3 regions of the Pantoea sp. CFCC18177 genome follow, and region 2 is predicted to be linked to each of the others. Evidence: predicted binding sites of a transcription regulator. Region 2 holds the regulator's gene; each other region holds the start of a gene.
The links. The regulator LexA, encoded in region 2, represses DNA repair genes until DNA is damaged. The targets are predictions, from matches to a motif close to TNCTGTATGTACATACAGNA.

Region 1 (5,578 bases), on a different contig from region 2:
TGACACGACGCATTATGTCGCCCGATCATCTTATACCGAGGGGTATGAAAAATTCATATTCGCAGTGCCTGATAACAACATCAGTGTTGGAGAAGCCAGATCTCACCGGCTTGATACCGAAAAACATCATCCAACGCTCAGGGAATTAAAAAAAGGACGCAGTAAGCAGACTAAAGAGAATAGTACCAGTCATCACTGGAATGACTATGCGGTGTGAAAGGACTTCATAACCCTGGTGAGCTACCTCTCTGTTAATATCGATCGCATCTCATCAAGAGGTAACCAACTCGTCGATGAATGCCCGCAGTTGCTGACATTCATCTCAAGAAGGAAAGTCTGGCGGTTAGTTTGGAGAGTTTAAGCTATCTAAAGCAGCGCCTGAATTCAGACAGAATACACATTCTGCGAGATGCCATGAGGGGTGGTGCGCCATGACATACTGAGAAGCCTGTGTAGCAGACGTAAAAGATCCCAAAAACAACCGTTTTTCTCTGTCAGGCAAACGAATACACTGGCTACGATGAAGTGTACAGCGTCCGTCGGGTTCCGGTGTGGTTACTGTGTAGAATTCATAATTCAGTTCCGGCATTACTGTTACTTCTCCTGTACCATCTCTTATTGCGTCATTCTTTTTCAACATTAACAACCTCAGCTATTAATTCATCAAGGCAGGATATCGTCTTATGTATTATTCGGGTTAATTTTAGAAGGATTAACAAAAATCAGCGGATAATCTTTATGCGTTTTTTCTGAAATGAGATAAGGATATGCCTTAGCGTTACGCCGCATTATATCAGGCCGCTACAAGTCACAGATAGTAAAGAGATTTCGATGATTATCTCCTTTGGCAACCTTATATCAAGACGTACATACTTTTGCGCTTGGCTTATTTAAGCCACATGGATACAAGTTTCATCATTTACCCTGCCGAGAAGCTTTTATGATGCGTTTTTATTGAGGGTGAACTAAAAATTCTCACATTCTGTGCCAGGCTTTATACTCGTTAAGCGCTACGGAGAGTGAGATGAAGAAAATTGCATGGGTAGCTGTTTTGCTCCCTTTAAGCTTTGGGGCTTACGCTGAAACAGGGGGATATGAAGCGGGTAAAACACCACCTCCTCAGCATAAGGAAGATGCGGGATACAAGGGTTCGGAAGACACTGCAGAAACGCCCGTTAAGCTGATTAAAGACTTCAGACAGGGTGGCTATGCCACGCTTGAGGGCTATATCCTCAAAAAAGTAAGTAGTGATACATACCAGTTTCGTGACAGTTCAGGGACAGTCATCATTGATGCGCCAGCTTCAACCTTCAAAGGGAAGACTTACAGTGCTGAAGACAAGGTGCGTGTCAGCGGTAAAGTGTTCGGCAAAGGAGAAAGCGCACACCTGAAGGTTTCACGAATCGACGAACCCTGAACCGCTACAATTTTACCTCTGCCAGTCACAATGGCGGGGGTGATCCCCTTCAGAAATTAATCCGGTATCGTCTCCTCGCCCTTTCTCAACAGCTTTGCCGCGTCTAATGCAAAGGCCTTGACCTGTATGTCCTTTGACGAAGCCGCAATCCTCTCAAGTTCATAGAATATATTCTCCTTGTTTACTGCCACGCCTCTCGCTGTCAGTTCAATTACAGCCGTTCCTATGGCACAGCCAATCATTCCTGCTCTGTGTTCTCTCATCGCTTTCCCGCCCGTGGTGAGCGTCAGTTTGATTTAAAATTAAAATAGAACGAAAATCCGAACTTTCAAGATTACCTAACGTCATAACTTATATGGAGATTATCCCATGTAACGAATTTCGCCCGCCCGTGCGGGCTTTTTTTTGCTCGCTGATACCGTCAGAAAGGGCAACCGTCTGCCGTGCTCATCGTCATCACTTCATGAGTCACGGTCCCAACGATCGTGACATCATCAAGCAAATCATCCATGAACAACAGGTCGTCTTCAGTCACAATTCTTAGCGGATACGAGTAGAGCACGCCCCACTCACGAACGCCTGACACATCAATCAAAACAGTGCTGCCATCTACAGGTTTTTTCAGCTCGTCAATCATGTAACTACGGCCTTTCAACTCAACCAGATAGCATGTATCAGTAACTGGCAACAGTTGCTGCAGAGGGCTGAGTAAAAACGTTACCTCGCGACGGGCAGGTCCGAAAACCGGGTAGTGTATGCCGGCGACAGCATTTCCCGCTTCATTGCCCAGGTCTTGTTTACCCCTTGTCCCGCAAACCATAATTTCCCCTTTCCGCTCTGATTAAGGCCGTCAACAACGCGCATCAGCGCTTCACTGTTAGCCTGTGGTTTGAACTCATCGAAAAGATTGAGCTGGGAAACACCCTGACTGTAAAAATCCCCCAGCATGACCCCTGCCTTCATGAAACGACATCCATCCAGCCAGATACGATCCAGTGACTCCATGGCCACACGAACAATCTCTCTGGTGTCATTGGAGGGCGTCATCAGCTTTCCCATCGCCTGGTTGCCGTAAAACGTCTCGCCTACCGCATGGGGGCTTGTACGCACAAACACTGCGATCTGCCTGCAGTATTGCCGTTCGCTTCGCAGCTTTTCAGCTGCACGTTCGGCATACGCACAAACCGCTTGTCGCATATCCTGATATTCGGTGATACGGGATCCAAACGAACGCGAGCACACAATCTGCTGTTTGGTTGGGGCAAATTCCTCCAGCCCGAGGCAGGGTTCGCCTCGCAGCTCCCGGACGGTGCGCTCCAGCACGACGTTGAAGTGCTTACGCATGATGTAAGTGCTCTGCTCTGACAGGTCTTTCGCCGTAATGATGCCCATTGCATTCAGCTTTTTGCTGATGCGCCGCCCTACTCCCCAGACATCCTCAACCGCCACCAGCGCCATCAGCTTGCGTTGACGCTCCGGGTTCGACAGGTCCAGCACACCACCTGTCTTTGTCCATTTTTTTGCGGCGTGGTTGGCGAGCTTGGCGAGCGTCTTGGTGGGCGCAATGCCGACGCCGACGGTGAGATGCGTCTCCTGCTTAACCCGCGCACGAATTTCCCGACCGTAGTCCTCCAGCACGCGGCAGTTTCGCACGCCAGTCAGGTTCATGAAGGCTTCATCGATCGAATAAATTTCGACGGCCGGTGCCATGTCTTCCAGTGTGGTCATGACCCGGTTGCTCATATCGGCATACAAGGCATAGTTCGAGCTGAACACTTGTACCTTGTGTCTGCGGAATTCGTCTTTGAGTTTGAAGTACGGCGCCCCCATAGGGACATTGATGGCCTTGGCCTCTGCCGACCTTGCGATGACACACCCATCGTTGTTACTGAGCACAACGACAGGTTTGCCGCGCAGATCAGGCCTGAATACCGTTTCACAACTCGCGTAAAACGAGTTCACATCCACCAGGGCAAACATTACCGGCCCATCGTCTTGATGGAGTGCTTCACCACACCGAAGATTTCAAACTGGTCGGGATCCGGTATCGGTATGACTGAGTGTGCCGCATTCATTGGTTTGAGGTGCAGGAACGGTTTCAGCATCAGCTGTTTGACGGTGAACTCACCCGCAATGGCCGCAACGATGATGTCACCGTGTTCCGCTTTGACGGAACTGTCGACCACCAGCATATCGCCGTCGTTGATACCGCCCTCAGTCATGGAGTCACCGCTGACCCTGATGAAATAAGTCGAACTTGGGTGACTCACAAGAAGATTATTGAGGTCAAGGCGCTGTTCAACGTAGTCCTGTGCCGGCGACGGAAAACCGCAGGGAACGCGGGCGATAAAAAGTGGTAACTCAAGAACGGCACGGATGTCCGCAGGTCTGTAAAACTCCATAATGATGCCCTTGTCAGATACTGTATATTTAAACAGTAATCTCTAACTGCACCATCAATCAAGTCACCTCTTAAGTGTTTTTAAGAAGGTATTGGTGTGAAAAGGAATTTTGTCGAACTTCTTGGTCAGGCAATACGGTGACGGGTGTCAAAACTAAAATTATGCAGATGACGGGCTCTTGTTCAGCTCCACATGAAAGGAGAAAAATATTGCAGAACATCATACCGCTTCGGTTAAGTACCTTTATATTCCCTTTAAAAATAATAAGTTAATGACTTATCGGAAATTAATGGAATTTAATGAGTTAATTTAAGAACTTCTGGCACTCAGTAAAAAGTGGTCTAAGGTATGTGGGCCAGTCATTGGCTGGAAGCACAGCACACAGGATGCGTTTCATGCGAGAGAGACATTCCTAAGCCACTGCTTTTGCCCGCCTTGTGCGGGCTTTTTTTTAACTGTTGATCGTCCGATATCAGGCTATTCGAGTCGTTAAACCCGAATGCCGTTATGTGAAAGGCAAAGCTGATCTATACCCATCCACGGCTCCGCTTTTGGTTGAAACAGACCTGCACTATGCTTTATGAGCAAAACGATCGGGTGTTAGTGACAGAAGCTTTAATGCGAAGCGCTGAGTTAGTGAAGTGATGATGAGCTCACCCTATCATTGTATGTATTTGTGACAACGTCACTCAGCTACCCGATGTGACAACTGGCTTTATTCCACCGGCGTGGTGGTGAGACACTGTTTGCTGGTCAATGACTACAAACCATTCTGCACCATAACAGCACGCTCTGATTACAGGTGACTTATTGATGTTTCACCAAGATTTGTCGTTGTACTGAACATTGTTGCAGTTGTCGTTCTGGTTATTGGTTTATCTGAGTATCTGAACTGGTTCTGAAAGCCTAAACCTGCGGTCGATCAGCTTCCTGGTCATGTAAACAATTCAGTGAAAAATGCTCGCAGGTTGCCATTGATTCAAATGCTTGTCATCAGACATGCAGGAGACTGAATATGCGATACCTAATCATACCTGCAGTCACCACTGTCTTGGTTCTGGTGATTGTGTTTCTGGTCCAGACCCAATGGGGACCCACGCCCTGGTGACACTGATCAGCAGGCCGGGCAAATAAAAATAAATATCGAATTGTCAGCACTCTCCACATGAACTGGGCTCAAGGCCGGTTCATGTGTTTTTTTTACCAGCTGAACCGAAGTCAGGTTGAACTCGCCCCGCATCAAATGCCTTCTACTCAACCATTGGGATTGAACACCTGAAAGACCCTTTCTTCACCCTCCTCCGGTGAGATGTCCCTGAAGGTCGTCGTATGCATCTCGATCCACTTGTTAGCGGCACGTAGTGTGTAGTGCCAGTTCAGGCGTTCAAGTTCCTTCACAAAGTCAGTGGTGCTGATGGTATAGCGGCCAACGCCATCACGTTTTATCGCCAGTCTGAAGGCAATCAGGATTTCATAATCACGAGGCATGGTAGTCACTTCATTCGTCATGACTGTATTTATATACAGTATCTACTCTTACCTGCACTGATCAACATGATTTATCCAACAACTCACGAACGTACTGGTAGTAAAAAGGATTTAGTTCCGCCGTTTCGCTTTCATAAGTGGGCAGACGTGACCAGGATTAGTAGGCAACGATGGGTTGCCTGATCTTTTGAAAGGAATGTTATGAAGAGCTTTTTAGGTGGGATGTTTATTGTCGCCAGTCTTATGACGCTGGCTGGCTGCCAGGAACCTG
Region 2 (5,578 bases):
GACTTCCGCTTCGGCTTGCTCTTTCGCATAGCCATAACGTTCCTGAATTTTGCCGACAAGCTGATCGCGTTTACCTTCAATGACGGTCATATCGTCATCCGTCAGCTTGCCCCATTTCTCTTTCATCTTCCCTTTGAATTGCTTCCAGTTACCGCTCGCTTCGTCTTTGTTCATCATAATCCTCCACGTCATCCTGAGTGAGATAAGATGATCCCCTATAAAAGCAAGGAAACATCTACACAACGCGCTACTCATTTGCGCCGTTTGAGATAATTATAGTACCCAGCGTGGATTGCGCAAAAAAATACAGAATAATCTGTAGGTTACGCTTCGCTTATCCCGCACTGAACCAGGTGTCACGCTGCCAGTGACGACGCCACACCCACCACAGCGTTACGCCTCGCAACGTAAGAAACACCGTTACCGCCAGCCATAAGCCATGGTTTCCCAACCAGGGGAGTGATAGCAGAGCAACGCCATAACCCACCGCTGCCATCACCATGCTGTTGCGCATTTCGCGTCCGCGCGTGGCACCAATAAACATGCCATCCAGCAGATAGCACCATACGCCGACCAATGGCAGAATCACCTGCCAGACTAAATAGCGATCGGCTATTTCACGCAGTGTCTCCAGCGAAGTGAGCAGCGCCACGATATATGGACCGGTAAAGGCGTATATCAGGGCAAACATTAACGCGACAATCCCCGCCTGACGGCAGGCTGCATGCCAGATAAGTAATAATCGGCTGCGATCTTTTGCCCCGACAGCCTCCCCTGAGCATGCTTCGACCGCATAGGCAAAGCCATCCAGCGCGTAGGCGGTAAAGGTGAGGAACATCAGCAATACCGCGTTGACTGCCACCACGTCTGGCCCGATGCGCGCGCCCAACAGAGTGAGAGAGGCAAAGCAAATCTGCACCATCAGCGAACGCAGCATAATGTCGCGATTGAGCCGGAACAGGCGCGCAGCATCACCGCGCCAGCTTTGCTTGAGCAGCGTAAAATGGATACCGCGCAGCCTGAGCACGCGCGCTACCATCCATAAACCGACTCCCAGCGTCACATATTCTGCCAATGCGGTTGCCGCCGCAGCCCCCGCCACGCCCCAGTGCAGTTTCAGTACGAAGAGTAAATCGAGCAGAATATTGGCCAGGTTCCCAACGATCAGCAGCACCATGGGCGCCCTGGCATACTGCACGCCTAGCAGCCAGCCAAGAATCACCAGATTGGCCAGTGTGGCCGGCGCGCTCAGCCAGCGAATTTCGATAAATATTTGCGCCTGCTGCTGCACTTCTGGGCTACCGCCCATCAACGTTGCCGCGAGAGTGCTCGCAGGCGTTCGCAGCAGCGCAAACGACAAGCCTGCAACCAAAGCAATCAATAAGGGTTGTATCAACGCGCGCGCCAGTGCGGTTTTATCATTGGCACCAAAGGCCTGGGCCGTCAGCCCGGTGGTGCTCATGCGCAGGAATAGCAGCAGCATAAAGATGAAGCTGGTCGCTGTAGTACCGACAGCCACGCCGCCCAGATAAATAGGACTATCGAGATGACCAATCACCGCCGTATCAACCACGCCGAGCAGCGGGACAGTAATATTGGAGAGAATCATCGGCAGCGCCAGCCGCCAGAGTGCTTTATCTGAAGAGGAAAACAGCCGCATCCGCCCGTTCCGTTGTTGCGAAGATCAGCCTGATTCCTCACGCTGAACCACAAAAGTCCGACGCAAAGAATCAGTACTTCATACTGCGATAAGCGCTACCGCAGCGGGGGAGTTCAAAAAGAGATTAGAGCCATTCTCCGTTACGCACGATGCCCACAGCCAGACCTTCAACGGTCAGAGACTGTTCACGCGTATCGACCACGATCGGCTGGAAATCGGTATTTTCGGGCAGCAGATGTACAATAGCGCCCTGCTTTTTCCAGCGTTTTACGGTGACTTCATCATCAATACGCGCCACCACGACCTGGCCATTACGCACTTCCTGAGTCTTATGCACCGCGAGCAGATCGCCATCCATAATCCCGATATCTTTCATCGACATTCCGCTTACGCGTAACAGGAAATCAGCGTTAGGTTTGAACAGATTGGCATCAACCTGATAGTGCGCTTCGATGTGTTCCTGCGCGAGCAGCGGCTCACCGGCGGCTACGCGGCCAATCAGCGGTAAACCTTCGCTGACTTCTTCTTCCATCAGCAGACGAATACCGCGTGAAGCACCCGAAACAATTTCGATAACACCTTTACGCGCCAGCGCTTTCAGATGCTCTTCAGCAGCATTGGGCGAGCGAAATCCCAGTTGCGAAGCAATTTCCGCACGCGTTGGCGGCATGCCCGTCTGGTTAATATGGTCGCGAATCAGATCATAGACCTGTTGCTGCCTTGCTGTTAACGCTTTCATCCCGCCCCCTGGTTGTTTATACAGTCGCTGTGAGTATATACAGGTATTGGCGAAATGAAAACCAAAACAGCGGCGAATTAGCGCAGCGCGGTGAATCTGGAATGGCTATCGCAAATGGGACCAGAGCAGTGTGATCCAGACAAACAGGGCCAGCAAGATAGCCAGTAATACCGCCGCTGAACCCATATCTTTTGCGCGTCCTGCCAGCGGATGCCGCTCTTCGCCGATGCGATCCACCACCGCTTCGATGGCGCTGTTAATTATTTCAATAATGATCACCAGCACCACTGAGCCAATCATCAGCACACGAGAAATGACATCGATATCCAGCCAGCAGGCCACGATAACGGCGATCACTGCGGCGATCGCTTCCTGACGAAATGCCGCTTCATTCTGCCAGGCAGCGCGTAACCCCTGCCAGGAATAACCGGCTGCATTCACTATTCTTTGAAAACCGGTGACATTATTTGCCATGCTGGTGGAACCCTTGATTGATTTTGACGTCAATTTCTCGGCAGCCTGAGGTGGTGTCACCACAGATCTTCGCTGCACTTTCTGGTATGCTTGCCGCGCTTTGCTAACAAGAGGCTTTAAGTTGTCTATGTCAGGTTGGCGTAAACTTTATTACAAATTATTGAATTTACCACTCTCTATTTTGGTAAAAGGTAAGGTCATTCCGACCGATCCTGTCTCCGAACATGGGATCGATCCGACACGTCCGGTGATGTACGTTTTGCCTTATGATTCAAAGGCAGACTTACTGACACTGCGGGCGCAATGTCTGAAACATGATCTGCCGGATCCCCTGGCCCCCTTAGAGATCGATGGTACTCTACTGCCGCGCCACGTGTTTATTCACGATGGTCCGCGCGTTATCCCCTATTTCGTGGCCAATCCAGAATCCGTGAAGCTGTTTCACGATTACCTCGATTTGCACCGCAGTAACCCTGATCTCGACGTTCAAATGTTGCCGGTTTCGGTGATGTTTGGTCGCGCACCAGGACGCGAAATCCAGGGTGAAGCCACGCCACATCTGCGCATGATGAATGGTATAGAGAAGTTCTTCGCCATTCTGTGGCACGGCCGTGACAGTTTTGTGCGCTTCTCGCCGACCGTTTCCCTGCGCCAGATGGCGACGGAACACGGTACCGATAAGTCTATTGCACAGAAACTGGCGCGCGTGGCCCGCATTCACTTTGCGCGTCAACGCCTGGCGGCGGTGGGCCCGCGCTTGCCCGCACGTCAGGATCTGTTCAACAAACTGCTGCAATCCAAAGCGATTGAGAAAGCAGTGGAAGACGAAGCGCGCAGCAAAAAGATTTCCCATGAGAAAGCTCAACAGAACGCCATCGAGATGATGGAAGAAGTGGCTGCGGACTTCTCCTATGAAGCCATTCGCGTCACTGACCGTGTGATGGGCTGGCTGTGGAGTCGTCTCTATCAGGGCATCAATGTCAATGGTGGCGAACGTGTGCGTCAGCTGGCGCAAGACGGCCATGAGATTGTCTATGTGCCCTGCCACCGCAGCCACATGGACTACTTGCTGCTCTCTTATGTGCTGTATCACCAGGGCCTGGTGCCCCCGCACATTGCAGCCGGTATTAACCTGAATTTCTGGCCTGCGGGTCCGATTTTCCGTCGTCTTGGCGCTTTCTTCATTCGCCGTACCTTCAAAGGCAACAAGCTCTACTCCACGGTGTTCCGCGAATATCTGGGCGAACTGTTCAGCCGCGGATATTCGGTTGAGTATTTCGTGGAAGGTGGGCGTTCACGCACCGGTCGCTTACTCGATCCTAAAACCGGCACGCTGTCGATGACCTTGCAGGCCATGCTGCGCGGTGGTAGCCGCCCTATCACGTTTGTGCCGATCTACATCGGTTATGAACACGTGATGGAGGTGGGCACTTACGCGAAAGAGCTGCGCGGTGCGGCTAAGGAAAAAGAGAGCTTCCTGCAGATGGTGCGCGGCTTGCGTAAATTGCGCAATCTTGGTCAGGGCTATGTCAACTTCGGCGAACCTTTGCCGCTGATGAACTACCTGAACAAAAACGTGCCGGAATGGCGTGATGCAATCGATCCGATTGAGCCACTGCGTCCAGCCTGGATGACACCCACCGTGAATGATATCGCGGCGCGTTTAATGGTGCGCATCAATGAAGCCGGCGCCGCTAATGCCATGAACCTGTGTGTTACGGCACTGCTGGCATCGCGTCAGCGCTCGCTCACCCGCGAACAGTTGATTGAACAGCTCGAGTGCTATACCCAGCTGCTGCGTAATGTGCCGTATTCGCCAGAAGCAACGGTTCCGGATATGAGCGCCGAAGCGCTGCTTGACCATGCCATGGGCATGAACAAGTTTGAGACCGAAAAGGACAGCATCGGCGACATCATTATCCTGCCGCGCGAACAAGCGGTGTTGATGACCTACTATCGCAACAACATCCACCACATGCTGGTGATGCCGTCGCTGATTGCCGCCATCGTGCAGCAGCATCGTGAAGTCGATGAAGCGGAACTGCTGCGTCAGGTTAGCCTGGTCTATCCGATGCTGAAGAGTGAACTGTTCCTGCGCTGGGATAACGCCGAGCTGCCTGCGTTGTTGAACGCACTCAGTGCTGAGATGGCGCGACAAGGGCTGATTACTTTGCAGGAAGGTCAGCTGCGCATGAACCCTGCGCGTCATCGTTCACTGCAGTTGCTGGCAGCCGGTATCCGCGAAACCTTACAACGTTTTGCTATTACCTTTGCCATTCTGAGTGCCAAGCCAACGATTAACCGCGGTACGCTGGAGAAAGAGAGCCGTACTTTGGCTCAACGTCTATCGGTGTTGCACGGCATTAACGCACCGGAGTTCTTCGATAAAGCTGTCTTCACGACCTTAGTGCTGTCACTGCGTGACGAAGGGTACATCAGTGATTCGGGTGATGCCGATGCAGAGCGTACTCATATCATGTGGCAGATGCTGGCAGAGCTGGTTACCAGCGATGTGCGTCTGACCATTGAAAGCGCGGTTACTCACGAGTAATGCCTGTTAGAGGCGCACCTGGGTGCGCCTCTACATCAAAACAGATCAATAAACGGCTGGGTATTCAGCAACACCCCGATAAACATCACCAAACCCACATAGTTGTTATTCAGGAACGCCTGGAAGCAGGGATCGCGCTCGCGCTGGGCAATCA
Region 3 (5,578 bases), on a different contig from region 2:
GGCTTCGGCAATACAGGCGAGATAGTCGCTGTTTTCCTGACTACGCAATAACAGCAGTGGAAAACCCAGTGTTTGATGATGCAAATGCGCCAGCGCATTCAGCAGGCGCGGCTGAACCGCGGCAAGACTATCGCTATCCTCCAGTGAGACATGAGAGAAAATGGATTGGTAGCGGGTGCTATCCGGCTGCAGGGCTTGCCACGTAATTTGAGTGCTGGTCAAAATATTCGCATTAGTCAGATTCAGGAAAAGCGCGATTATACAGGAATCAACCGGGTTAAGCACTGCGGAGTTCCGGCCCGAAATGTGATGACCGCAACATGTTTTTCCTTGCTGCATCCAGGAAAAAAGCTGTTATTCTTAGTTTGTTACGTGATCACGATGAGATTCCGATGAAATACCAGCAACTCGAAAATCTTGAAAGTGGATGGAAGTGGAAATACCTGGTGAAAAAGCATCGGGAGGGTGAGCCGATCACCCGTCACCTTGAGCTCAGCGCTGCACAGGCAGCGGTGGATACCTTACTGACAATGGAAAACAGCCCCGTTGACGTTGGTGAGTGGATTGCTGAGCATATTCATCCTGATCTCGAGAATCGACTTAAGCAAACCATCCGTGCACGCCGTAAGCGCCACTTCAATGCGGAGCATCAGCATACGCGTAAGAAGTCTATCGACCTTGAGTATCTGGTGTGGCAACGACTGGCAGGACTGGCTCAACGACGCAGCAACACGCTGTCAGAGACCATCGTGCAGTTGATTGAAGATGCAGAACGTAAAGAGAAGTATGCCAGTCAGATGTCGACTCTGAAGCAGGATTTGCAAGCGATTCTGGGCAAAGGCGGAACGGAGAACGAATAGCGAAATTGTTCATTCGCGATGTCAGAGACATAAAAAAACCCCGCCGAAGCGGGGTTTTTTATTGCGTGATAACTTAAGCCTGTGGCTGAGTTACAACGTCTTTGATACCTTTCACGTCGATTTCAACGCGACGGTCTGGCGCCAGGCAGTCGATCAGGGCATTGCGGCCTTTCACGCTGTCACAGGTGTTGCCAGTAACTGGGTTAGATTTGCCCATACCGCGTGCAGAGATCTTGTTAGAAGGGATACCTTTAGATACCAGGTAATCAACTACAGACTGAGCGCGTTTCTCAGACAGTTTCTGGTTGTACTGCTCTGAACCGATACGGTCAGTGAAGCCCAGTACTACAACAGAACCATCTTTAGGATCCATTGAGCTCAGCTGGCTGTACAGCTGATCCAGAGCCTGCTGGCCTTCTGGCTTCAGGGTCGCTTTGTTGAAGGTGAACAGAACGTCAGACTTCAGAGTGAAACGCTTGGTTTCAACAACTGGCGCTGGAGCTGGTGCCGGAGCAACAACTGGTGCAGCTTCTTCATCCTGACCGAAACGGTAAGAAACGCCGACGCTCAGCATGCTGTTGTCTGGACGCGCACCAACGGTACCTGCGTCACCGATGTTGTTAACCCACTGATAGTCCAGGCGAGTTGCCCAGTTTTTGGTCAGTGCGTACTCAACACCAACAGCAGCCAGCGGAGAAACGCCGGTGTCGTGGTTGCTGATGCGGCCGTTGTCTGGGTTGGTCTGAGTAGAGTCTGCACGCCATACCATGCCGCCCAGACGGGTGTACACGTCGAAGTCGTCAGTGATTGGGTAGCTCAGTTTAGCTGCCAGCTGAACGCCTTGTGCTTTGAACGCGCCATTGGTCACGCTGCCTTTGTTAGGCATACGGCCCAGCCAGTCGTAGCCCAGCTCGAAGCCCAGGTAAGGGTTAGCCTGATAGCCCATGAAGGCACCAGCACCCAGCTGAGATTCGTGAGTTGGACCGTTGTTGTTCTCGTAACCGTTACCGTAGTAACCAGTATCGTGATACTGAGACCAGCCCAGTTTAGCACCGGTGTACCAGGTGTTATCTTTAGGGGCGGCCTGCGCTACGGTAGCGAAGCCAGCCAGTGCCACTGCAATTGCGATAGCTGTCTTTTTCATTTTTGCGCCTCGTTATCATCCAAATAGGCAATGAGCAAAAAGGTTGCTCTTTGTGTTAATCCTTCGCCGGGTCTAAACGCTCGCTTTTGACTCTACCGAAAAAACGGAGGTTATTGAGCACCCTGGCGAGATAAAGTCTACAACGAGATTGGAAAGTTACAAGTATGATGTGAGGTCAGTGAGTAAAAAAACAGGGATTTATACACACATTTTAACAAATCACGTGGCAAAATCTTCGCTAGCAGATTGAGAAAAAGCGGCTAAACCATTGTCAAAGCTGGCGGGAAAAGAATCAGTGGCTTAGCTGCAATCTAAAGAAAAAATAGCGTGAGAAAATTCCTGGTTTTACTTAATGAAACAAATCCGACGGAATTTTTGACGGATTAGGTTGTCTTGTCAGGACGCGTTCATGACCTTGTGGACGCATTATTAAGCCAAGCGCTTCACCTTCCGACGCTGCTAATTCCAATTCCAGACGTTCTTCATCGTTCAATTCGTATGGAATCCAGGCCAATACGACACTGTAGTTACCGGTACGCAACGCTTTCACCATGCTTTCCACAGTGCTGAGTCGCTCTGATTCGGTAATATGCATACTCTTCTCTAACGGCAGACCCGACTGCTGCATCCAGCTACGGTTTAGCTTGTGGGCAGGAGTTAACCATAGCTGCCAGCGCGATTGTTCACTGAGCTGTTTCAGCACCGGCAGTAGCAGCATCTGCATCATACCCGGTTGTTCGCTGTAGCGCAGTTCAGTGATTCCACCCAGAGAAGGTTGCGTTAAGCTTGGGGTCGCAAAACGGGAAGAACGATCAGCAAGGCCAGAGTATTGAGTACGCATAATTTAATCACTCAGTGATTGACTGTATGAATATACAGTAATGTCTTCCTGGATAAAGATCAACCTCAATTTCTGAAAACACCTCGCAAATTTTGCACAACATCCTGCCAAAATGTTTTTATTCATTGAACAGCTAATGGGATTTTTTTATCTTCTAACCAAATGAATATCCAGGTTTTTATGGAATTTTCTCTAATGAGAATTCACGGAAAGGAGATGTAATGAAAACCAACAAATCTATGGTTGTGCAGTCAAAAACGCAGTTAGCACCTCTCGGAAAGATCGAATCACGCACCCAGTTTGGGGGATATGCGCTGACGGTTGAGAAGGTGATTTTTGCCTACATCAATGAAGAAGCACTTTACCTGCGTGCCAGTGAAGCGCTTCAGGTCTACCACGCCAGACGCGCACTTGAGCCGCTGGTCTATCGTAAACGTGGCATACCTGTGCAATTGAACTACTACAAGGTCGATGCAACGTTATGGCAGGATGCCGAACAACTTTTGCAGCTTTCTGCCAGTGCACTGCAAGCCGCTCAGGACGAAATCGCCACGCGCAGCGTCACCTTGCGCTTAAAAGATTTGCCTAACCTGAGTTTACGCATGGAGATGATGTTGCATCGAGTCGGCATCAGTTCGGTAAGGTTGCTGCACGAAATGGGGTCACGTCAGAGTTGGCTGAAACTGCGTGCAGTCAACAAACATATTGGCTTAAAAACACTGCTGGCTCTGGAAGGCGCCATTTCGGGCCATCATCAGGCAGCACTGCCGGTGGTCACGCGAGAAGAGTTGTACGCCTGGTATGTAAAAACGCTCCACATCGATCCCAAAGTGGAGCGTTCACAACGTTAGTGGCTGGTCAGGGTGCGACGCAGGCGGGCAATTTCAGGCAGCAACGCGATCAGCAAACCTAACTGCTGTATCACCAGGGGTGCCTGCAACTCTGAACTGTTTTTTAATGTGCTTAAGCGTTGCATTAGCTGTTGTTGCATCTCTAACGCCTGTGCATCCGCCACACGCTCAATTTGCAGGACGTCCTCCACAAAGCACACGGCATCATCTAATGTGCTCAGGAGTTCAGGGTCTGTGAGTTGCTCACGGTGTGCCCCCAAAGCCGAGATATAGCTCAGGAACGAATGGTTGAGGCACAACAGCCGAAAAGCATTTTCGCGCAGCGGTTGTTGCAACTTCAGCTCGCTGCTCATGTTCGACACCACCGAAGCAAGCTCAGCATCAGCATTGTGGGCATCACGACGGGCCACACGATAGGCCAGGCGATTATCTTTGCCCTGATGGTATTGCTCCATAATGGCATCGAGATAACGGCAGTTGGCGTTAAGCGTGCGGTCAGCTACCGCGCTAATCTTGCGAAAACGCCAGTCTGGCCAGACAAAGGCCACTGCCAGCCAGGCTAATCCACAACCAAGTATCGTATCGACTATGCGTGGCAGAGCGACCTCGAAGCCTTCACCTAACAGGTTAAAGCAAAGCAGTACCAGCAAGGTAATGAACAGCGTGGCTTGCGCATATTGAATCTGGCGGAAGGCAAAAAACAGCACGCCGCTTAACACAATCAACACCAGTTGTCCCTCGATTGACGGCACTAACCACAAAACCGGCAAGCCGATGGCAATGCCGGCCAGTGTGCCGCCAATACGCAGGGCAAGACGTCGGCGCGTAGCATTGTAGTTAGGCTGGCAGACAAACAAGCTGGTGAGCAAAATCCAGTAGCCGCGATGCAAACCGGTAATCTGAATGAAGGCGTACCCAACACAAAGCACCAGCGACATGCGGACGGCATGGCGAAACAGTGCAGAGCCGGGGCTCAGATGGCGACTCAAACGGAGACGAATATCTTGCCATCCGCTCAGTCCTTCGCGTGACAGGTGGGTATCGCCAGAAGAGGGGGGATCGGCCAGCATTTGCTCCGATTCAATCGAGGCCAACTGCGCATCAATCGCGCGAAGATTACGCAGTAACCAAAATAGCGCACGAATGTGAGGGTCCTGTGGGTCTTGCTGTTGCAGGCGTTCAAGGGCGGTTTCAAGCCGGGTGAAAGTGCGTTCAAACTGGCTGTCATGATGCCACGGCTGGCGCAATAAAATGTTTTCTGCCAGCTTACGACACGCTTGTGCCTGCATATTGAGCAGTCGCTGGAAGCGGAATAGCACTTCGTTATATCGCCAGTCGCTGCGCAGCAAGTGGTACTGGAGATGAGAAGAACTGGCGCGTTCGTGAATATCCTGCGCGACAAAGTAATAGTGCAGGCTGCGGCGCGTACTGCGTGAACCGCGATCGCCCCGTAAGCGGCTTTGAATGGTGGTTTTAGTCTGATTAAGCTGCGCGACCAACTGGCTATTCACCATGGCGGTAGCAACCATGTTGGCGTCATCTTGTTCCCCAGCGTCCGGATCGAACAGATTCGCTTTGGCTTCCAGATAGCGTGCCAGTTGCGAGAAGCTGGCTGCCAGCTGTTCCTGCACGGGACGCACAGGAAAGATCAGGTGACCAATAAAAGTCAGCAGGTTGTACCACAATGCGCCGATCAACAGCAGTGCGGGTTGCATCCACCACTGCGGGAAGAGACCAATCCCCAGCATGGTATAGACGGCGATTAACAGCGCACCAAACGCGATAGTGGCATAACGCTGCCCCAATGCACCCAGCAGAATGAATCCCCAACTGGAGAGCGCTAAGCCAATGGCGAACGCCCACGGATAAGGAAACAGTAGCT

Region 1: the regulator LexA is predicted to act here: its motif matches at 3,838-3,857, upstream of umuD (translesion error-prone DNA polymerase V autoproteolytic subunit).
Region 3: the regulator LexA is predicted to act here: its motif matches at 2,866-2,885, upstream of sulA (SOS-induced cell division inhibitor SulA).

Annotation. Positions count from the first base shown of each region.
Region 1 is NZ_JBNBPL010000012.1:92,063-97,640, reverse strand. Features, by position in the region: gene ACPUC8_RS14355 (hypothetical protein) at 1-217, shown strand, start outside; gene ACPUC8_RS14350 (YgiW/YdeI family stress tolerance OB fold protein) at 1,025-1,417, shown strand; gene ACPUC8_RS14345 (hypothetical protein) at 1,474-1,680, opposite strand; gene ACPUC8_RS14340 (hypothetical protein) at 1,839-2,054, opposite strand; gene umuC (translesion error-prone DNA polymerase V subunit UmuC) at 2,135-3,397, opposite strand; gene umuD (translesion error-prone DNA polymerase V autoproteolytic subunit) at 3,397-3,819, opposite strand; gene ACPUC8_RS14325 (DNA polymerase V) at 5,074-5,307, opposite strand; gene ACPUC8_RS14320 (hypothetical protein) at 5,509-5,578, shown strand, end outside.
Region 2 is NZ_JBNBPL010000017.1:74,724-80,301, reverse strand. Features, by position in the region: gene ACPUC8_RS17280 (CsbD family protein) at 1-174, opposite strand, end outside; gene dinF (MATE family efflux transporter DinF) at 335-1,660, opposite strand; gene lexA (transcriptional repressor LexA) at 1,785-2,399, opposite strand; gene ACPUC8_RS17265 (diacylglycerol kinase) at 2,505-2,873, opposite strand; gene plsB (glycerol-3-phosphate 1-O-acyltransferase PlsB) at 3,001-5,424, shown strand; gene ubiA (4-hydroxybenzoate octaprenyltransferase) at 5,460-5,578, opposite strand, start outside.
Region 3 is NZ_JBNBPL010000003.1:161,071-166,648, reverse strand. Features, by position in the region: gene ACPUC8_RS04940 (AAA family ATPase) at 1-339, opposite strand, end outside; gene matP (macrodomain Ter protein MatP) at 393-860, shown strand; gene ompA (porin OmpA) at 934-2,004, opposite strand; gene sulA (SOS-induced cell division inhibitor SulA) at 2,354-2,845, opposite strand; gene ACPUC8_RS04920 (TfoX/Sxy family DNA transformation protein) at 3,067-3,696, shown strand; gene yccS (YccS family putative transporter) at 3,693-5,578, opposite strand, start outside.